3 linked regions of the Crateriforma spongiae genome follow. Each later gene encodes a partner of the first gene's protein in a complex. Links are inferred from orthologs where the notes say so. Each region holds a gene or a part of one and is shown on either strand. Other genes may lie near its edges.

Region 1 (7,191 bases):
TCGACCAAGTTGGCCGTTCCGGTGACATCGGTCGTACGGAAGTAGAACTGCGGGCGGTAACCGCTGAAGAACGGGGTGTGACGTCCACCTTCGTCCTTGCTCAGGCAGTAAACTTCCGCTTCAAACTTCATGTGCGGCGTGATGCTGCCCGGCTTGGCCAAGACCTGACCACGCTGGATTTCTTCACGCTTCACACCACGCAGCAGGCATCCGACGTTGTCGCCGGCGCGGCCTTCTTCCATTTCCTTGCGGAACATCTCGACGCCGGTGCAGGTCGTCTTGGTGGGTTCATCGGTCAGACCGATGATGCTGACTTCTTCGCCCACCTTGATGACGCCACGTTCGATCCGGCCGGTAGCAACCGTACCACGACCTTCGATCGAGAAGACGTCTTCGATGGCCATCAGGAACGGCTTGTCTTCTTCACGAGCCGGTTCCGGGATGAATTCATCCAGGGCGTCCATCAATTCGCTGATGCACTTGCTGGCTTCCGGATCGTCGGGCTTGTTGTAAGCCGGCAGAGCCGAACCACGCACGACCGGGACATCGTCGCCGGGGAACTTGTACTTGGTCAGCAATTCGCGGACTTCCAGCTCGACCAGTTCCAACAACTCTTCGTCGTCGACCAAGTCGCACTTGTTCAAGAACACCACGATGTAGGGCACGTCGACCTGACGGGCCAACAGCACGTGTTCCTTGGTTTGCGGCATCGGGCCGTCGGCGGCCGACACGACCAGGATGGCACCGTCCATTTGGGCGGCACCGGTGATCATGTTCTTGACGAAGTCGGCGTGGCCGGGGCAGTCAATGTGAGCGTAGTGACGCTTGTCGGTCTCGTATTCGACGTGAGCAACCGCGATGGTCACCGTCTTGGTCGCGTCACGAACGGTACCGCCCTTGGCGATATCCGAATAGCCTTTCGCTTCGGCCAAGCCCTTGGCGGCTTGGACGGCGAGAATGGCGCCAGTCGTCGTCGTTTTACCGTGGTCAATGTGGCCAATCGTCCCAACGTTAACGTGGGGTTTGGTCCTTTCGAATTTGTCCTTAGCCATTCTGGTTCACCTGCGATCACGATCGTTCACACCACTATCACCGCCGAGATACGCTCAGTGGTAATCCTCCCGAATGCTGTCCGTGTTCACACCCACGGGGTCGTCAGCAAACGTTCGGCCGTGCGAGACCGCTTAATTCTGTCTATCTCTGTCGAAACGAAACAAAACGTACATCCGGCGACGGCGTGTCGACAGCGGCACCGGCCTATTCAAAGCCAGCTCCGCCGTGACCCGGTCGGTCACCATCAAGAGCTGCTGATGGGATTTGAACCCATGACCTCATCCTTACCAAGGAGGCGCTCTACCCCTGAGCTACAGCAGCATGTTTCGGCGTTCGATGCACCGCCGCTCGCGCGACTCCGCCAATCCTTCGCCCAGACAACCGGACCGAGCAAATAACCTCGGACGTCCGGTGGGCAAATCGGCGGAACCGATCGATCGAAATACACCTGGGCCAAAGCGGGTGAAGGGAATCGAACCCTCGTATTCAGCTTGGAAGGCTGCTGCACTACCATTGTGCTACACCCGCGATTTGCAACCACAAGCCGGACAACCGGCCAGGGCCACTTGCCCCCGTCGCTGGGCATCAACCGGCATCGAAAGAATCGACACGACAGACGACGCAATCACCGACGGGCTCATTCAGTGGGGGCTGCAGGATTCGAACCTGCGTAGGCATAGCCAACGGATTTACAGTCCGTCTCCTTTAACCACTCGGACAAACCCCCAAATTGTTCAAATCGAATTGATGGTTTCTTCTCGGTTACTACCCGTCTAATTCCATATGTTTTCGGTTCTAGTTTCCGACGTCTTTTTTTGGGTCTACAACCGGCCAGAGCCGAATCGCGTGGACGTTGCCGTCGCGCAAAGGCCGGGCCAGCGGCCACCAGCGTCTGTCGTTGTTGTAGAGCCAGCGGAGGGATTCGAACCCACGACCGGCTGATTACAAATCAGCTGCTCTGCCAACTGAGCTACGCTGGCCTTGTAGAAAGGGCAGAGTGTAGCGATCCGGCCCGGGGCGACAAGACGGAATTGGCCCCTGTGACTTCAATTCCGGTTGGTTTTTTGGGCGAATATTTCAACCCCGGTTCTAGAACGACACTTTCAGACCGTCTTGGGCGATCATCAGTTCGCCATAAAACGTTTTTCGGATTTTCTCCGAGTCCACCGGATCGACGCTTTCGTCCAGCGGGTTGATGTGGGTCAACAGCAACCGTTGCGGACGAATCAACGCGGCCAGTTCGGCAATCCGGCTGGTCCAACTGTGTCCGGTTTTCTCAGCCCACTGGCGATGCGTGTCTCGAAAATAGCATTCGTGGACCATCAGATCCGGCACCGACGCCGCTGCTCCGACACCCGAATCCGCCGGCAGACCGCCCGCCATGTCGGAATCGCCACCGAACCAGGCGATGTCCTGTGGGTCAGTCAGCCCCGACGTGTCGGTGGCATAAACCAAACGCTTGGCCTGGCACGACGCGACCGCCGGCCAGTCCAGCCGATAGGCGACCGAACCGCCGGGATGCGGCTGGCGACGCCAAGATACCGTCGCACCGGCGGCGGAAAATTCGGGGGTTTCGTCGATCGGCACCCACTGAACGTCCAAAGGAGCGGGAAAAATCAAATCCGCGAACAAATGGGTCTGGATGGCGTCCAGCTTGGCCGCCTCACCGAAAACACGCACCTGATCCACCGGCCGTCCGGCGACGGAACGACAATGCAAAACATCCAGCAAGAAAGTCAGACCGGCGATGTGGTCCAAATGGGCGTGGCTGATCAAGATGTCCAGATGATCCGTCTCGATCAATTCGGTCAGCCGAAACAGGCCCGTGCCGGCATCCAATACCAATCCACACTGGGGCACGCAGTAACAAGACGTATGCCGGGACCGGTTGGGGTGATACCCGGCGGTCCCCAGACAGTGAAAATCCATCGGCTTATCAGTCGCCCCAGCGAAATACCTAAATTGCAACACCGCCACGACGGCCCGGCCGAACACGACCGACCAGTCTAGCATGCCCCGGGGCCGGTTCGACCTGACGCCGGCCCGACGAGCTCTCATTCACGGTAGTCGCTGGCCGACGCCGGGGCGAAGCCCGATTTGCAGCAGCATTTTTGAAAATGCTTTGCTAAAGTGGCTGACTTGTCGATTCCCAACGATCCGTCCGAGTGTCCATGGCCACAGCGAGTCCGAATTTGTCTTCGACGCCCCGAACGCCTGACGCGTCCGTCGATCCGCCCAGCATGCCGCGAAAACGAGGCGTCCCGGAAGGCCTTTGGCTGAAGTGCCCGGGGTGCGGAGGATCAATCTACAAAAAGGAAATCCAGCAACGGCAGAACGTCTGCCCGAAGTGCGAACACCATTTCTATGTGTCCGCCAGCGAGCGGATCGAACAAGTGCTTGACGAAGGCACGTTCGAGCCGATGAACGACCAAGTTCGATCGGTCGACCCGCTGGAATTTGCCGACCGCCGCCCCTATTCCGACCGACTGGTCAGCGAACAGAAACGAACCGGGCTGTCCGATGCGGTGGTCACCGGCACGGGCATGGTCCGGGCACGTCGCGTCGCGTTTGCCGTCACCGACAGCGCATTCATCATGGGCAGCATGGGTAGTGCGGTTGGCGAGCGATTGGCCCGCCTGGTCGAACACGCCACCGCCCACAATCTGCCCCTGATCATCGTCAGCGGTTCCGGCGGTGGTGCGCGAATGCACGAAGGCATCCTGTCACTGATGCAGATGGCCAAGGTCACCGCGGCGCTGGCCAAGTACGACGAAGCCGGCGGCCTGTTCATCAGTGTCCTGACAAACCCGACGATGGGCGGTGTGGCGGCCAGCTTTGCGTCGTTGGGCGATTTGGTATTCGCCGAACCCAAAGCGTTGATCGGATTTGCCGGGCCGCGAACGATCAAAGCGACCATCGGGATCGAACTTCCTCCGGGATTTCAGACCAGCGAATTTCTGCTGGAACACGGCTACATCGACCGCATCGTCGAACGAAAGAACCTGAAAACGGAAATCGCGCGGGCGATCGACTACTGCGGCAAGTAGGCTGGCCGCGACTGATAGATCCGAATCCATTCTTGGCACCAGAATCAACGCTATGGGTCTGTTTGATTCCATCCGGAACGCTTTCGGTTCCTCTCAAAAGCACCAGGTCATCGACGTCGACACCCGCTATGAGCGGATGCGGACGAGTGCCGTGGGCACCATGAGTTCCTTCTACGTCGCCAAGGACCACAAGACGGATCGGATGGTCGGCGTCAAATTGCTGGATGTCGAGAAACACGACCAGTTTGAAGCACGGTTCAAAGGGCTCAAGAAGCCGGGCGAAGCGGAAATCGCCCTTTCGATGCATCATCCCAAGATCGTCGAAACCTACGAAGCCGGGGTCACGCCCAAGGGGCAACCGGTGATCATCATGGAGTACATCGAGGGGCCGAGCCTGCAACAAATCATCGTCAAAAAGCAGCGACACCTGATTGCCGGCATCGAAACGACGTTGATTCGCGACATGGCCGAATCGCTGAAATACGTCCACGACCAGGGATACATCCACCGAGACATCTGTCCACGGAATTACATTTGCTTGCCCGACATGAGCGGACTGAAGCTGATCGATTTTGGTTTGACGGTCCCCGCAACGCCGCCGTTCATGGCACCGGGAAACCGGACCGGGACGCCGTTGTACATGTCGCCCGAAATTGTGCGGCGTCGGCCGACGGATAAACGGGTCGACATCTTTTCGCTGGGCGTCACGTGTTACTGCCTGTGCACGATGCAGCACCCCTGGCAGGGCGAAGTCGTCACCGGCAAAGCGGCGTTGCAGCACGACACCACCGAACCCACGCCGATCCTGGAACGTGCCCCCGACCTAGACCCCAAACTGGCACGTCTGATCATGCACGCCTTGCAACCCAGCGTCGAAAAGCGGGTCCAATCGATCGACCAATTCTTGGCCACCCTTCGCACCATCGCGGCCTGAACCTTCCAACGAACAACGCTGACGCCGCGTTTCTCAAAAGGGGCCACCCAATTTATTTGCCTTTCCGGCCTCCGATGCGTACGATCGGTTGACTCGACTGACAAACAGGGAATGGATTGATGCCTCGAAAACCACGCTACGAAGTCGCGGATCCTGCCCAGGTACAAGTCTTTCACGCGGTACAACGCTGCGTCCGCCGGGCGTTTTTGTGCGGTGAAGACCCGCTGACTGGCCAATCCTTCGAACACCGGCGGCGGTGGATTCGGGATCGTTTGGAGTTCTTGGCCGGAATCTTCGGTATCGATTGCTTGACCTATTCGGTCATGAGCAACCATTTGCATTTGGTGCTTCGCAGCCGTCCGGACGTTGTCGCTGCGTGGAGCGACCAGGAAGTGGCCGATCGATGGCTGCGACTGTTCCCCATTCGCCGGCGTCCGGATGGTTCAGCCGAACCGCCGACGGAGGCGGACATCGCGGCGCTGGTGAATCAAACGGAAGTCTTGGCCGAACGTCGAAGACGACTGTCCGATGTCAGTTGGTGGATGCGGTGCATTGCCGAGTTCATCGCCAGACGCGCCAACCGCGAAGATGAATGCACGGGCCGGTTTTGGGAGGGGCGGTACCGGCTGCAAAGTCTGCTGGACGAAGCGAGCCTGCTGGCTTGTGCGGCCTATGTGGATTTGAATCCGGTGCGTGCAGCGATTGCCGAAACACCCGAAACGAGCCCTTACACCGGAGCGAAAGACCGCATCGATGACCTGCCCCGGCAACCGAGTCGATTGCGGCCAAGCATGCACGAGTGGGAGCGAAGTCGCCGCCGCCGACACAGTGGATGGATGAGCCCGGTGGAGATCAACGAGGCGAAAGATCCGGTCGGCCCCTGTATTGAGAATTCGGGACGGCGGGCAAGTTCGAAAGGTTTCTTAGGGATTTCACTGGTTCGATACTTGGAGTTGCTCGACTGGACCGGTCGGCAACTTCGGTCAGATAAGCCGGGAGCGATTCCAAAACACTTGGCTCCGATTCTGTCACGCATCGGAGTCGACACTCGGGGTTGGTGTGATGTGGTTCGCCGCTTTGGCCGCGTCTTCAAGCGTGCGGCGGGGACGCCGGAAAGTCTCGCACGCGAAGCAGTGCGGTGCGGACAGCACTGGTTGTGCGCCCCGGATAACCCACTGGGGCTCTGTTCCGACTAGCGGCACGGCGACGCCCGCTCTCCGCGGAGCAGCTAGCGCACTCGGATTCCGCTCTCCATGTAGGCAGCGAAAGGTGAGACTGCGCAACCGATCCGCTTCTAAACCGCCGCACCGGCTCATCCCTTTACTGTAGGTGCGAAAAATCCGGCGTCCCGGTCGAGCATCCCCTCCAGCCAACTGCTTCCGCGACGCCGCCCGCAGCCTCTTTCAGCCCCACTACCGAAAAACGCCACGCAATGGCAGCCACAGCATGACTATGCTTCGTTCAATTAATGGGTGGCCCTTATTATGCTATTAGCGCGAAAAGTCCGGCGTCCCGGTCGCCCATCCCCTCCAGCCAACCGCTCCCCCGACGCCACCCGCAGCTCCTTAGCCCCCCTACCGAAAAACGCCTCACAATGGCAGAGCAGCATGAACGTGCTTCGTAAATTTAATGGGTGGCCCCTATTAAGACTATTAAGACTGCTGCACCGGCCGGGGGATAGATGCCGCGACAACTGGTCTGTTCGGCAAAAACGGCCCGCGACCGTTTCAAGCTAGGCAAGCTTGGCTTTTCGGGTTGAATTCGTTGACACGAAAATTTCGCCGTAATTATACTCCCTGTGGATGCACGGCCCCCGCAGCAATTGCGTGGCGGGCCGCCGATCAGTCTTTTCTGCCCCCACCGCCAATTCTTTGCTCGGAACCCATTCCTCATGAATCTTCTCGGGAAGGCGCTGACGTTCGCCGTGTTTGCCTTGAGCATTGTGTTCATGGTCGTCGGGCTTGCCGTCAACGCATCACACCGCAACTGGCGCGACGTCGTGCTGGGCCCTGGCGGCTTGAAACAGCAAATCGAAACCGTTGAAACCACCAACGACCAACTTCGCGATTCGGCTCAGCGAACCCAAGCGGCTTTGGACCGCGAACGTGCCGCCCGTCGCACCGCTCTGGCCGCCTTGCAGACTCAGCTGAACCAACT
Region 2 (7,174 bases), on another replicon or contig:
TTTGTGGCCAAATCGGCGAACCTGCCGGAGACATGTTCACACAGGCGGTCGTGCTGTTGACCGACGTTTGTGACCGCCCGCCGGATGTGAAGGTTCGGCAGCGACGGATCCCCCCACCGACCAACCAGGCTTCATCGCCAGCGTTCTTTTTGCGGGAAAAGGACGCCATCCGTGCCTGTCAAAGGTTTCGCAGCCGCGTGACCTTTGGTGTACGGACGTGTCAGGATCACCGCGCGACGATTACTGGGTCAATCGTCTCGACAATGACCTGCGGCGATGAAGTCACGACGCACCGGGGTGCGCTACGACGTGCCCCGGTGCGGGGATACAATCGCCAGCATGCCGACCAACGATCCCCAGCGCGAAGCCGCGACTGACGACGCAGCGTCTGACGAACAAGTCAACGCCGATGCAGCCACCGACGTCGAAAACGGAACCGACCAAGATCCCGCTTCGCCGGGTGTCCAAGGTGATTCGGTGTCTGACCCCGCCGATGACGTCCTGCCAGGCGATGACACGGGTTTGGACGACGCTCCGCCGGTGACCGTCCAGGATGAACGACGGCGTCGACGCCGAAAGAAACAGTTGGCTGTGGCCGTCGCAGTGATCGCGGCGGTGATTGCTGTGGTCGTGTTCTGGGGCGGCGAATCGCTGGACGTGATGCCCGAGACGACTGAGGAAGTTCCCGCGGCCCAGCGATTTCACGCTCTGGTTGAACAGATTCGTGCCGATGAACTGCAGTCGATCCACGTGACCGAATATGAGGTCACCGACGCGATGTGCCAGCAATTGCGGGGCTTGGACAGTTTGCAACACGTGATCTTTGACCAAGGCAGCATTGGTGACGAAGGCTTGGCGGCGATCGCTTCGCTGCCCAAGCTGCAGCACGTCCGCTTGCGGTTGTCGCCGATCACCGACAAAGGCTTGGCGTCGCTGACCGAATGTTCCGATCTGTGGCTGATCAATCTGCCGCACAGCCGGGTGACGGCCGACGGCGTCGCTCAACTTGGCAAACTTCCGCGGTTAAGACAGCTGCGTTTGGGAACCGATCGAGCGGGCAATGACATTTGCCGCGCGATCGCCGGTTTGACTTCGCTGCGCGGCATTCATCTGATCGGCATCGGGGTGACCGACGAAGGCATGAAGTTGATGGCGGAAATGCCCTACCTAGAATCGCTGTATTTGGACGATTCCGCGGTGACCGATGTCGGATGGCAATGGTTGTTCGACACCAAGCCGCAATTACACGTGCACGTCGATCAGCAGCACCACGATCGCGACCCCCACGCCCATCGCCACGACTGATCGATGACCGGCCGTCGCGTCGAATCCCATTCGCACAGACTTGGATCGACGCGACCGAACCGTCATGATTGGCGGCATGAATGCGAAAGCCCCCCACGCCGATCGTTTGCGCTCGTTGCGTCAGTCCTTCGAAACGCACCAGATCGATGCGTTGTTGGTGACCGACGAGATCAACGTCGGCTATTTGTCCGGGTTCACCGGTGACAGTTCTTACCTGTTGGTCGGCACCGGCGAAGCGACGCTGTTGAGCGACCGGCGATACGAAACACAGATCGCCCAGGAGTGTCCCGATTTGGCCGCCGCGGTTCGGCCGCCCTCGCAATCAATGCCGGACTTGCTGGCGGAGGTTTTGGCCGGATCCTGTTACCGTCGCGTCGGCGTCGAATCATCCAGCGTCACGTTGGCCCAGTGGGACGCTTGGCAAGACCGATTGGCCGATGCCTCGCCGTCGATCCAGTGGGTGCCGACCGCGGGCGTGGTCGAAGCGTTGCGGCAAATCAAAGACGAATTCGAAATTGGTCGAATCCGCCAATCCATCGACATCGCCGAACGGGCGTACGTTTCGGTGACCAGCCGTTTGACGTCACGGATGACCGAACGCGAAGTCGCCCATGACTTGGAATCCGTGATGCGGACCTTGGGGGCATCGGGGGTCAGTTTTGAACCCATCGTCGGTGCCCAGCCCAGTGGTGCCCTGCCCCATTATCGGCCCGATGCGGTGCCGCTGGGCGATGCCCCGACGCTGTTGATCGACTGGGGGGCTTTTTATCAGGGCTATGCCAGCGATCTGACGCGGACGCTGCATCGTGACGCCGCCAGCGACGCGTTTCGTCGCGCCTACGATGTGGTCCTGGCGGCTCAATTGGCGGCCATCGAACGCATTGGCAACGGCGTCGCGGCCAGCGACGTCGATGCGGCTGCCCGCAATGTGATCGAAGCGGCGGGGATGGGCGACGCGTTCAAGCATGGGCTGGGGCACGGAATCGGGCTGCAGATCCACGAATCCCCCCGGATGGCGTCGGTCAGCCCGCAGGTGTTGTCCAGCGGGATGGTCGTCACGGTCGAACCCGGTGTCTATTTCGAAGGCGAATTCGGCATCCGAATCGAAGATGACGTCTTGGTGACTGATTCCGGGTGCGAAGTGCTAACGCGACTGCCCAAGGGCCTCGATGATTGTCGGCTGATTCTGTAAAGTCTGCGATCTGATCTTTTGGGGCCACAGCGCCGATACTGTTTCGCCACCGGAGCCCAAAGGGGCTGGGGCGGCCCGGTCGGGGCACCCACCACGAAGCCTCGCGCTGCTGAAAATCATCCGTGGCTTTTCCCGTCACCTCCGCGATAGAACGATAAAGAATGAGCAAGGGAGAAAAGTCAAACACCGGCGTGTTTGACATCGATCGCATCCGTCAAATCGTCCAGTTGATGGAACAGCACGAGCTTGGCGAAGTCGATCTTCAGCAAGGCGACGAAAAAATCAAACTGTGCCGTGGGGTTGCCCCGGCTGCCGTGCCCGTTGCTGCACCGGCACCGGTCGCGGCTGCACCGGTCGCGGCTGCACCGGCCGCGGCGCCTGCCGATGCATCGGCCGACACGTCGGGCACGATCACGATCAACGCGCCGATGGTGGGTACTTTCTATTCACGCCCCAATCCCGAATCGGAAGCGTTCGTCAAAGTCGGCACGGTGGTCAGCCCCGATACGGTGTGTTGCATTGTCGAAGCGATGAAGGTCTTCAACGAAATCCCCGCCGAATGCAGCGGCAAGATCGTCGAAGTGTTGGCCCAAGACCAACAAGCCGTCGACTTTGGCAAACCGTTGTTCCGTGTCCAGCCGCTGGACGGTTGAAGCAAAACCTGACGTTCTATGTTTAAGAAAATTTTGGTCGCCAACCGCGGCGAAATCGCGCTGCGCGTGATCCGCGCTTGTCGTGAAATGGGCATCACCAGTGTCGCCGTCTTCAGCGAAGCCGACCGTGATTCGATGCACGTCCAATTGGCCGACGAAGCGTACTGTGTCGGTACCGCTCGCAGTGCCGACAGCTATCTGCGGATCGATCAAATCATCGCGGCTGCAGAAGTTTCCGATGCCGACGCGGTCCACCCGGGCTACGGCTTTCTGTCGGAAAACGCCCACTTCAACGAAGTCTGTCGTGAAAGCGGATTCGAGTTCATCGGCCCCAGTGCCGATGCGATGCGCAAACTGGGTGACAAAAACACCGCCCGGTCAATCGCCATCGCCAATGAAGTCCCCGTCGTTCCGGGCAGCGACGGGTTGATCGAATCGGACGACGTGGCACGACAGACCGCGGCGGAAATCGGCTATCCCGTATTGATCAAAGCAACCGCCGGTGGTGGCGGCAAAGGGATGCGGATCGCCGAAAGCGAAGACGTTTTGGCCAGTGCATTGAAAGCCGCCCGGAACGAAGCTGCTGCGGCGTTCGGCAACGGTGGGGTCTACCTGGAAAAGTTCATCGATCGCCCACGCCACATCGAAGTCCAAGTCATCGCCGACACCCACGGCAACGTTTGCCACTTGTTCGAACGTGATTGCAGCGTTCAGCGTCGGCACCAAAAGCTGATCGAAGAAGCACCTTGCAGCACGCTGACGCCCGAGCGACGCGACGCAATTTGCCAAGCGGCGGTGCGGATGATTCGCGGTGCCGATTATGCCAACGCGGGAACCGTTGAATTCATCGTTGACCAAAACAACGATTTCTATTTCATCGAAGTCAACGCTCGGATCCAAGTCGAACACCCGGTCAGCGAACTGGTCGCCGGCGTGGACTTGATCAAAGAACAGATCCGCGTGGCCGCTGGCCAACCGCTGTCATTCAAGCAAGAGGATCTGGTCTGCACCGGGACGGCGATCGAATGTCGCATCAATGCGGAGAATCCGGATCGCAATTTCCAGCCTTCACCCGGCCGAATTGAATCGATGTTTGCCCCCGGCGGAATGGGCGTCCGTTTCGATTCGCACGTCTACGCGGGCTACACCGTGCCGCCACACTACGATTCGATGATCGGCAAGCTGATCGTGCACCGCCCGACGCGTGAAGAAGCGATCGCCACGATGCGGCGTGCTTTGGCGGAACTGCAGATCAAGGGCATTTCCACCACGGCGTCCTTCCATGATGTCGTGCTGGGGCACCCCGAGTTTGTGGCTGCGACCATCGATACGAAGTGGGTCGATCGCGAATTCCAAAAGCCCTGATCAATCGGTCGTGGTTCGATCGATTTAAAATCGCTCGGTCGACGCTTCGGTGTCGGCCGAATCGGATCCAGCGGCGTCCAACGCCGCGATCCATTCTTGCGGTTGGTCACCGAAGTCTTTGCCGGTGGCGTCACGCAGCGAGTTGACTGCCAAACGCTGGGTCGACGGGTCGCTGTCATTCAATGCGATGCGTAGCGCGTCCACGGCGACCGGAGATTGAAATCGTCCGAGTGCGGCGATCGCGGAATTGCGGACATCATCATCGGGGTCGGCGTTGACCGTGGTGGCCAACAGCCGCGCCGCTTCCTCGTCACCCCGTTTACCCAGCCCACGACAAGCTTCCATTCGGACTTTGAAGTCGTCGTCATCCAGGCCCTTGCGCAACAGGTCCAATCCGTTGGCTTCGTCGGCACGGCCCGCGGCGACGACGGCCAACCGCCGCATTTCCGCGCTGGGGTCGTGTTCGTAAATCTTGTCCAGTTCACTTAGCCAATACTGTTGGCGATCGGCGGTCATCCGGGCAATGCCACCAGCGACGTCCTGCAGTTCTTGGTGTCTTTCAAAGTCGGTGATGCCCAACTGACGGTCGTCGCGCCATTCCTTCATCACAAAGTACGGATTGACCTTTTTCAACGCGTACAGCGGTCCGTCGTGACAACCCGGTGCGATCGTCATGATCGTGCCAAGCAGAACGGCGGATCGTATCGCGAAACCGAGGCGAATGGCCTTAGCAGGACGACTCGGTTCGATTCGGCTGCGGATCATGCGTGAATCAAGGCTCGTGAAGGAACGCGTTAGGGAAGGTCCGTCGCCAAGGCAACGCGACCGTTTTGCGATGTAGCAAACCACGATGGCTGCCTCCAAGGGCAGTTTATCGGCAACTGTGAAACTGCCAGTTTCCGCAACCGCCGTGATAGGCACCGAATGCGGGCCGGCGCAATCCCCCCCGCCCAATCGATCCATTCGGATCAGTTGGCCCCATCGGATTGTCTTCCCATGGTTTCTAAATGAACACACGCCCCATGTGCTAACAGTCAACGGCACAGTTTCGATAGAGCCGAACGAAACGCGATCTGGGTATCGCGTCGACGAACCAATGCGACTTGGCAGAGTTGCGGTTTGTGACGACGTCATCCCGTTGCGATGCGATGCTTCGGCACAAGCAAACTGATGGGGGCATCATGGCACTTTCCATTCACTCGAACCGTTGGACGACTTTTGCGCTGTTGATTGCGTCGGCTTGGATTGCATCCATCGCCCAGGCGCCCAGGGCACAATCCATCCACGATTCCATCGCTTCGCGCACGTCCAACGTCCGTGTCGATCCCGTTGGGACGGACTTGCCCGAGTCGATCACAACCGAGTCACACTCGTTCCAACGCGATCCAACATCCGACAGCGTGAATACCCAGGATCGGATCACGATTCATGTGGGAACGTCCACATCGATGACCGGGCCATGCGCTGATTTAGGCAATTCCGTTTTGGACGGCATTCGGGCCTCCTTCCATCAGGCGAACGCCGAAGGCAAGCGGTATCGATTTCAAATCACGGCGATGGACGATGCCTATGATCCTGCTAAAACGGCGTCGAACACGAAACGGTTGCTGGCCGATCCGACAATCTTGGCGGTGATCGGCAACGTCGGAACTCCGACCGGCGTGGTTGCCGCGACGATGTGTTGCCACACAGACACGTTGTTTTTCGCACCGATCTCAGGCGCGCAGATCCTGCGAACCGAAGGGACGCAGACGCTTCAGCATTTTCGCGGCAGCTATGAAGACGAAGTGTTGGCGTCGATCAACGCGATCCTTCGCTGCAGCGACATTCCAGCCGACCAGATCGGCTTTTTCTGCCTGCGGGACGGACTCGGGATGGCAGGATTCAAGGCCGCTTGTCGGGTATTGGAGCAGCACGGTGGTATTCCCGCGCATCGCATACCGGTCGGGTTGTACGCCAGAGATTCGCTGGCCATTCAAAACGGTTTGGCGGACCTGCTGAATCACCAGCGACCGCCAAAAGCAATCATCGTCGGCGCGTCCACCGACGCGACGAAAGAGTTTGTGTCCCATGCACGACGCCATGGCTATCGCGGCTGGATCATCTGTATCAGTTTCGTCCAAACGGATTCACTGGCACGTGTCATCGCCGTCGACGATCGGCGAGTGATCGCGACTCAAGTGGTCCCGGATCCGCTTTCAAACCACGATATTGCCATCCGGTATCGCGATGCATTGAAAGACTTTGCTCCACAATCGCATCCGAATCCCGCATCATTCGAAGGCTATTTGCTTGGATCCGCGTGGGTGCATGCCGTCGATTCATTGGAAGTCCATCCGAACCGGAAATCGGTGGTTCAGGCCGTTGAAAACATCTTCACGGGGACCACGCCGGTTCCCTGGTTGGAAGAATTCCGCAGTCTGCAAAACGCTGATGGCAAGCGGATCTGGGCCACCCGGCTGACGTCATCGGGAGTCCAATATGAAACGTGGGATCAGATCTTTGCATCGGAGGCGTTGTAATGCATCGAGTCATTCCACCCCATAAACCCATTACGGCAATGCTTGTTGCCGGGGTCGTCTCGGGAATCATTTTGCTGGTCAGCTGCGTGGTGACGCTTCAGCGGCTGAACGACCAACGTTTGCAAGCGGCCAAAGCT
Region 3 (7,442 bases), on another replicon or contig:
TATCTGCTGGGCACTTCCATCGCCCGTCCGCTGATCAGCAAAGTCTGTTTGGAAGTCGCTCGCGAAGTCGGAGCGACGGCGTTTGCCCACGGTGCCACCGGCAAGGGCAATGACCAATGTCGGTTCCAATTGGCTGCCGAAGCATTGGACCCGAAGGTCAAGATCATCGCGCCGTGGCGGATCGAGGAGTTCCGTGAACTGTTCCCCGGACGTACCGAATTGATCGACTACTGTGACGCAAAGAAGATTCCCGTCAAAGCGTCCGCCGCAAAACCCTACAGCAGCGACGAAAACGTGCTGCACATCAGTTACGAAGCGGGCCAGTTGGAAGAATTGGATGTCAATGGTGTGGAGCTTGTCGATTTCGGCATGGGCGTCAGTCCACAAGACGCGCCGGATCAACCCGAGGAAGTCACGATCGGTTTCGAAGCCGGAGTCCCCACGACGCTCAACGGCAAACAAGTCAATGCACTGGAGATGGTCGAGTCGCTGAATACGATCGCCGGTCGCAACGGGGTCGGGCGGATCGACATGGTGGAAAACCGATTCGTCGGGATGAAGAGTCGCGGCGTCTATGAATCGCCCGGCATGACCGTGTTGTACGACGCTTTGATGTATGTCGAACAGCTGACGATGGACCGCGATTTGATGCACCTGCGTGATCGCATGGCGCCCGAAGTCGCCGAAATGGTTTACTACGGTTTTTGGTACACACAAAAGATGGACGCATTGTTTGCGTTCATCCGTGACGCCCAAAAACACACGACCGGCGAAGTCACGTTGCAGTTGTACAAGGGCAACATCATGGTGGCGTCGCGAACCAGTCCCAACAGCTTGTACGACGCGGAAATCGCAACCATGGAAGGTGGCGGATCTTACAACCAAGACGACGCCGAAGGGTTCTTGAACATTCAAGGACTGCCCAGTCGCGTTCAAGGCACGGTGACACCGCGAAAGTATTGATCGTGTTCGTGTGCGACGGGGAACCCGGGCAACGGACCGGGGGCCTCGGTGAACGCTTCGTCGTTTTTTGATCGGGAAAAGTTTGTGCGCGTACTGCATGTCATCACGCGAATGATCATCGGCGGCGCGCAAGAAAACACGTTGCTGAACTGTTTGGACTTGGTCCAACTGTATGGAGATGACGTGTTGCTGGCGACTGGACCCGCGCTGGGCCCCGAAGGTGATTTGATCAGTCAGGGGCGAACGGGCGATTTGCCGGTGCGGATGATTGATTCGCTGCGACGAAACATTCATCCGTTGCGTGACGCCACCGCGGCCCGCCAATTGCGGCAAGTGATTCGGCAATACAAACCGGATGTCGTTCACACCCACAGTGCCAAGGGCGGCATGCTGGGACGATGGGCGGGATGGGCGGAAAAGGTGCCGGCCGTTGTGCACACCGTTCACGGTGCGCCGTTTCACCCATATCAGCCTGCCGCATCGCGACGATTCTTCGCTGCGTGTGAACGTTGGGCGGCGAAGCGTTGCCACCGGTTGATCTCGGTGGCCGATGCGATGACCGATTTGATGGTCGACGCGTCCGTCGCGCCGCGTGAAAAGTTCATCACCATTCACAGCGGAATGGATGTGCAGCCGTTTTACGACGCTGATCAGCATCGAACGGAAATGCGGCGTCATTACGGCTTTGTCGACGACGACATTGTCATCGGCAAGATCGCTCGACTGTTTCATTTGAAGGGCCACGCCGACCTGATCGAATCGGCCAAAGATGTCGTCGCCGCCAATGCACGGGTGAAATTCTTGTTGGTCGGAGATGGCATTTTGAAAGATTCCCTTCAGCGTCGCGTGGACGAACTCGGGCTGGCGAAGCACTTTGTGTTCGCCGGGTTGGTCCCACCGACCGAGGTCCCGCGCCAGCTGAGCGCGATGGATGGCCTGGCACACACGTCGTACCGCGAAGGTCTGGCTCGTGCGTTGCCTCAAGCGTTGATCGCCGGCCGCCCGGTGGTTTCCTACGACGTCGATGGGGCCCGCGAAGTTTGCATCAGTGGCGAAACTGGATTCCTGGTTCCCCCCGGCGATGTCGAAGCACTGACCCGCGCATTGGTCGAACTGGCCGCCGACCCGCAGCAGCGTCAAACGATGGGGGATGCCGGACGACGCCGTTTCACCGAACAGTTCAAGCACGAAACCATGACCCGGCGGATCCGCGACGTGTACCAAGAATTGTTGGCCGAATCGGGTGTCCAGACCGGTTCCTGAAAGGGCAGGGCGGTGCGGAATCGACCAGGCGTTTGGGGGCCAGCATCGCCCGATCCCCAGTGTCCCCGCCACCGGCAAGGTTTCCCAGACGGTCAGGGCTTCTGCTGCAGTCGACCCGGGTGCGGTTCGTGACGATTGAGGCCACCTTTCGGTCTACACCAATCTGCCGGTCGTCTACTATGATGAGAGCCCGCACGACTTATCTAACCCTCATCGGCCGCAAAGATTACGAATGTCAAAAACTCGCGACTTCCTGGGCCCCTATCGCCTAGCACGACTGATCCGGGCGGGCAGTACCAGCGAAGTTTGGGAAGCCATCGAGGAGCATGACCACAAGCGGTATGCGTTGAAAATTTTGAAACGCAGCATGCGTGAGAACAAAGGCGAAATAGCTGCGCTAAAGCACGAGTTCACCGTCGCCAAAGATCTCAGCAGCGATCGCATCGTCAAGATGTACGAACACCGAGTCGAAAACGGGGTGCCGTTTTTGGTCATGGAATTGTTCAGCGAATTGAACATGAAGCAGGCTCTGCGACGCGGACCCGAATCTCTGGCGTTCATGCTGGACAAGATCATCATGCAGGCCGCCGAAGGCCTGTATTACATGCACACCAAGAATTGGATCCATCGCGATATCAAGCCGGACAATTATCTGGTCAGTCGCGAAGGCGTCACCAAGCTGATCGACTTCACGATCGCCGAGCAAAAGAAGTCCGGCATCGGCAAGTTGTTTCACCGCAGCGGCGGGACAGTGCAGGGCACTCGCAGCTACATGTCGCCGGAACAGATCCGCGGCAAGATCTGTGACGAACGCAGCGACGTCTATTCCTTCGGCTGTGTGTTGTACGAAGCGGCGACGGGAAAGCCGCCGTTCACCGGCCAGACGCCGAACGATTTGCTCAGCAAGCACCTCAACGCGTCCATCCCGAGTGCCGTCGCACAGAACAACAACGTGACCAAAGAGTTCGCGGAGTTGGTCAAGAAGATGATGGCCAAGAAACCCGATCAACGACCCGAATCCATGTGGGAGTTCTTGAAGATCTTTCGATCACTGCAGATCTTCAAGAAACGTCCCAAGCCACCTGAAATCAGCGTCTTTGACGACATGCCGGGAATCCGCGGCAGCGAAGACTTGTTGATCAAAGGCAAGCCAAAGAACGAAGGTGATGAAGAATGAGCGCCGGCCCCGGTTTGGAATTTGAACAAGAGATCAACGATCTGGAAGAACGGATTGCTTCGATCGAACGCGCCACCGATCGTACCGGTGCCGATGATGACCAGTTGCGTCAATTGCGATTGGAATTGGTCCATCGCTTGAAGGATGTCTACGGTTCGCTGGATGCATGGCAGACCGTCCAGATTGCACGGCACAAGAACCGCCCCTACACACGCGACTATTTGACCCTGGCGTTCGACGAGTTCGTCGAATTGCACGGCGACAAACACTTCGGTGATGATCGTGCGATGCTCAGCGGATTCGCGAAGCTGGACCGATTCAAGGTCATGGTCTTGGGACACCAAAAAGGCCGCACGTACAAAGAACGCGCCGCCTGCCATTTCGGATGCGCCCACCCCGAAGGCTATCGAAAAGCGATGGTCAAAATGCGGCTGGCCGAAAAGTACCGCTTGCCGCTGATCTGCTTTATCGACACGCCCGGCGCCTATCCCGGCGTCGGTGCCGAGGAGCGTGGGCAAGCTCAAGTGATTGCCGAAAGTATGTTCATGATGAGTCGGTTGAAAACGCCGGTCATCTGTATCGTCATCGGCGAAGGCGGCAGCGGCGGCGCCCTGGGGATCGGCGTCGGCGACCGTGTCGCCGTTTTGCAGCATGCTTACTACAGTGTGATCAGCCCCGAGGGTTGTGCGGGCATTTTGTGGAAGAGTCACGAACACGCGCCCAAAGCCGCCAACGCACTGCGGTTCACCAGCAGCGATTTGGTTCGCCTGGGCGTCGTCGATGACGTCATCGAAGAACCGCTTGGCGGTGCCCATCGTGACCATCACCAGATGGCGTCGCGGCTGAAGACTTATCTGTCTCGCAAGCTTTCGGAATTGGAATCCGTTCCGGTCGATCAGTTGATCGAACAGCGGTACGAGAAGTTCCGCGCGATGGGCATCTTTGATGAGATCGCGGCGACCGCTTGATGGTCTGCGTCGTCGACTTCATGGGCATGCATGATCGGCCGATCGATGGGCGATTGTTCCAAGACGTTGACGCTGATGCGGCCGCAAAACAGGGCGAATTTCAACCGCTCCGCAACGTCCGATAATGCCCCTTATGTTGTATTCGAGGTGCGGTTTTCCCCGTGTTTCAGGTGATTCGCTGTTCCGCGGGTTCGTCACAGTGGACCCACGGCGATGGATGCCCCGCTAACGTTGCCATGGTGGCACGCTGTTGTTCGATCCGCCGTAATTCCATCCGCCGTTTTGCGGCGCCGATGTGCCGCCGAAATTCGATCCGCCATACGCTGAACCGTTCGTTCCGTAGGCCGATCCGTTGCCGGTTTGGCCTTGGTTGTACGTCGAAGATGGCTGGGAATTTTGGTACCCGCGTTGTGCGTTTTGATACGTCTGCGATGCCGATTGGCGGACGTCTTGATACGCGTTTTCGGCTCGCCGATAGGCGTCTTGTGATTGGTCGATTTGGCGTCCCCAGGCATCGACTTGCTGGCGCGCCTGATCCAGGCCTTGCTGGATGAATTGGTTGATCGGCGTCGAATTGGATCGGCCACCGGACCATGATGATGCCGATGCGGGAATCGCCGGCACGCCGCCGGGCGCAGATCCTGAACCCGATGCGAATCCGGAATTCCAGTTTTGCGCCGCGGGATCGTTTTCCGCCGAGTTACCCGACCACGGTGCCGACCATGGTTGGGATGGACCGGGTTGTGCCTGTTGGAACTGCTGGTCGAATTTGTCCAAAACCGGCTGAACGATTTCGTGCAATTCCGGTGGGATGATTGCTTGACTCTTGTCCAGGACGCGAGCGATGTAGCGACCGCTGCGACTTGCGACAATAGACTCGCGCAGGCCCGGACCCAACAGAGTGACGGCGAATAGCGTGATCAGGGTGCAATACAACGCGCCCTTCAACAGGCCAAACATCGCACCAATTTGCCGGTCAAATTCTTTCAATCGCATGCGGTCGATCGTCCGGCTGATCATCCGGAACATCATCCAGATGACCAGCGACGTACCCACGTACAAAATCAGCATCGCAAGGAAGCGATTCCACGGCGGATCGGCTTTGATGGATTCGCTGAAAGGTTCGCGAAACTGGTACGCGACGATGTAGCTGACGACGATCGATGCGATCGAAGCCAGTTGCCACGCAAAGCCTTTGATCGCGCCGAACAACGTGGCTCCGACCAAGACGACCAGCATCAGGATGTCGTAATTGTCCATTCCGCGAACGAGTTTGGGAGCAGGGCGTTTTGCTAGCAAAAAATGAAACACGACTTCGTTGTTCCATGACGCCGCGACGTTGGCCTCTGCAAGCGACTTTCTTATACGCGATCGACCGGCGGCATCTGAAGACCAATCGCAGTGGCATTCGGCGGTGAATACTGGCTATGTAAGACGCGGGGAACTCCGCATGGCTGTTGTTGGTGACGGGGATCCAGCGATCGCCAAACTGACCGGCGTGTTGCCCGCGGCAAGGGCGACGCAATGATGCCCCGGTGCGACACCCCGCGGACCGCCCTGCTCCGTCGATTCGAACCTTCACCCCTGCATTGAAAACCGACGCGTCGTGGCCGATTTCAAAACCCACATCACCGGAAGCACGCTGGTCGGCGTCGGCTATGGGTATTGGGGAATGGCGTCCCAGGGGATGTCGCTGGAATCCGCGATCATCGCAGGCGGGTTGTGCAGCGTCAGTGGGATGCTGCCCGATCTGGACAGTGATTCGGGAATCCCTTTGCGTGAAACAAGTATGTTCGCCGCGGCGATTGTGCCTGTCCTGATGATCGAACGCTTTCGCGACATGGGGCTATCCAACGAAGCGATGGCGTTGGGGGCGATGCTGGTCTACGTGACGATCCGATTCATCCTGGTGGAGGTCTTCAAACGCTACACGGTCCACCGCGGAATGTGGCATAGCATTCCGGCGGCTTTGGTCGCGGGACTTTCGGCGTATCTAGCAATGCCCTGCGCCAGCGAAGGAATCCGTGTCTACAAATCGTTGGCCGTTTTCGTGGGCTTCATGGTGCACCTAATCCTGGACGAAATCTGGAGCATCGATTTCCGACTCGGGCACTTCCGACTGAAAAAGTCGTTTGGAACTGCGCTCAAATTCTTCGGCAACAACTGGCTCGCCAACGTGTCGGTGTACGCCAAGCTATTCTTGTTGGCCTATCTGGCATGGGGCGACTACGGGATTTTGGATCGTCTGCGTCAACGCAACCGCATGCAAGAAACCGGGGCGGCCTATGAAACCTACATTGCCGACCCACAGCAAGAGTTTCGGCAATGGGCCGATCGATTGCCGTGGCGATGATCCTGACGAGATTCGGGGAATCAATCTCGCTCCAAAATGAAAGTGACCGGCCCGTCATTGGTCAGCGCCACTTTCATGTCGGCCGCGAAGATGCCGGTCTCAGTCGGAACGCCCTGCCCGACCAAGCTGTGCACAAAATGCTGGTACAGTTCGTTCGCGATGGCGGGGTCGGCCGCGTCGGTAAATCCTGGGCGACGACCCTTTCGACAGTCCCCCAGCAAAGTGAACTGGCTGATCGCCAAAGCCGACCCGCCGATATCCAGAATCGATTGGTTCATCTTGCCGTCGCTATCATCAAAGATGCGCAATTCGGCGCACTTCTTGGCTAGCCACTCGGCGTGTTCCGCTTGGTCCCCCTGCCCCACCCCGACAAGTATCATCAGGCCGGGGCCGCAGCGCCCCACAATCTTTCCGTCCACAGACACCGTCGCTTCGGTGACTCGCTGGATAACCAAACGCATGTTTCCGTTTCCCAATGAGCAAAAAGGGCGATCACGTTCGTTGAGTTCGCAGCGACCGTTGTGGCGGACAAACCCGTCCAAGCGTCGTCGATGACCTTGGGGAAAATGACACCGGGGACTCCGGTCGGAGCCAGAAGGTGATCGATGGATCGAAGGGCTGAATCGACGGCCGTTTGGGCCATGGATCTGATCCGGATGCCCCGCCTGTTTTACAATGGACCGTCGATACGAACTGACCGCAAGCCGCCTGATTCTTT

The links.
Region 2: the proteins of accD (region 1) and accB are in contact, whole or in part, in a solved structure (PDB 8UXZ), measured with the Escherichia coli proteins. The link is inferred for Crateriforma spongiae from one-to-one orthologs.
Region 3: the proteins of accD (region 1) and HFP54_RS04845 are in contact, whole or in part, in a solved structure (PDB 8UXZ), measured with the Escherichia coli proteins. The link is inferred for Crateriforma spongiae from one-to-one orthologs.

What each region holds. Positions count from the first base shown.
Region 1 is NZ_JAAXMS010000003.1:561,268-568,458, reverse strand. The notes cover bases 2,465-5,196. They hold accD (acetyl-CoA carboxylase, carboxyltransferase subunit beta), read left to right. Parts: upstream 2,465-3,293; coding sequence 3,294-4,100; downstream 4,101-5,196. Other genes in these bases: HFP54_RS10230 (hypothetical protein), read left to right, coding at 5,154-5,196; HFP54_RS10235 (serine/threonine protein kinase), read left to right, coding at 4,153-5,034; HFP54_RS10245 (MBL fold metallo-hydrolase), read right to left, coding at 2,465-2,982. In the rest of the region: tuf (elongation factor Tu), read right to left, coding at 1-1,052; more of HFP54_RS10245, read right to left, coding at 2,143-2,464; more of HFP54_RS10230, read left to right, coding at 5,197-6,230; HFP54_RS10225 (hypothetical protein), read left to right, coding at 6,926-7,191.
Region 2 is NZ_JAAXMS010000001.1:992,871-1,000,044, forward strand. The notes cover bases 1,690-4,404. They hold accB (acetyl-CoA carboxylase biotin carboxyl carrier protein), read left to right. Parts: upstream 1,690-2,658; coding sequence 2,659-3,150; downstream 3,151-4,404. Other genes in these bases: HFP54_RS03760 (M24 family metallopeptidase), read left to right, coding at 1,690-2,497; accC (acetyl-CoA carboxylase biotin carboxylase subunit), read left to right, coding at 3,169-4,404. Also shown: HFP54_RS03755 (leucine-rich repeat domain-containing protein), read left to right, coding at 340-1,305; more of HFP54_RS03760, read left to right, coding at 1,382-1,689; more of accC, read left to right, coding at 4,405-4,515; HFP54_RS03775 (HEAT repeat domain-containing protein), read right to left, coding at 4,540-5,190; HFP54_RS03780 (ABC transporter substrate-binding protein), read left to right, coding at 5,697-7,037; HFP54_RS03785 (PAS domain-containing sensor histidine kinase), read left to right, coding at 7,037-7,174. UniProt on the Escherichia coli protein: This protein is a component of the acetyl coenzyme A carboxylase complex; first, biotin carboxylase catalyzes the carboxylation of the carrier protein and then the transcarboxylase transfers the carboxyl group to form malonyl-CoA.
Region 3 is NZ_JAAXMS010000002.1:166,655-174,096, reverse strand. Bases 2,403-5,385 are described here. They hold HFP54_RS04845 (acetyl-CoA carboxylase carboxyltransferase subunit alpha), read left to right. Parts: upstream 2,403-3,399; coding sequence 3,400-4,371; downstream 4,372-5,385. Other genes in these bases: HFP54_RS04840 (CvpA family protein), read right to left, coding at 4,597-5,385; HFP54_RS04850 (serine/threonine-protein kinase), read left to right, coding at 2,459-3,403. Outside these bases: HFP54_RS04860 (argininosuccinate synthase), read left to right, coding at 1-963; HFP54_RS04855 (glycosyltransferase family 4 protein), read left to right, coding at 1,048-2,226; more of HFP54_RS04840, read right to left, coding at 5,386-5,631; HFP54_RS04835 (metal-dependent hydrolase), read left to right, coding at 5,978-6,724; dtd (D-aminoacyl-tRNA deacylase), read right to left, coding at 6,745-7,185. UniProt on the Escherichia coli protein: Component of the acetyl coenzyme A carboxylase (ACC) complex. First, biotin carboxylase catalyzes the carboxylation of biotin on its carrier protein (BCCP) and then the CO(2) group is transferred by the carboxyltransferase to acetyl-CoA to form malonyl-CoA.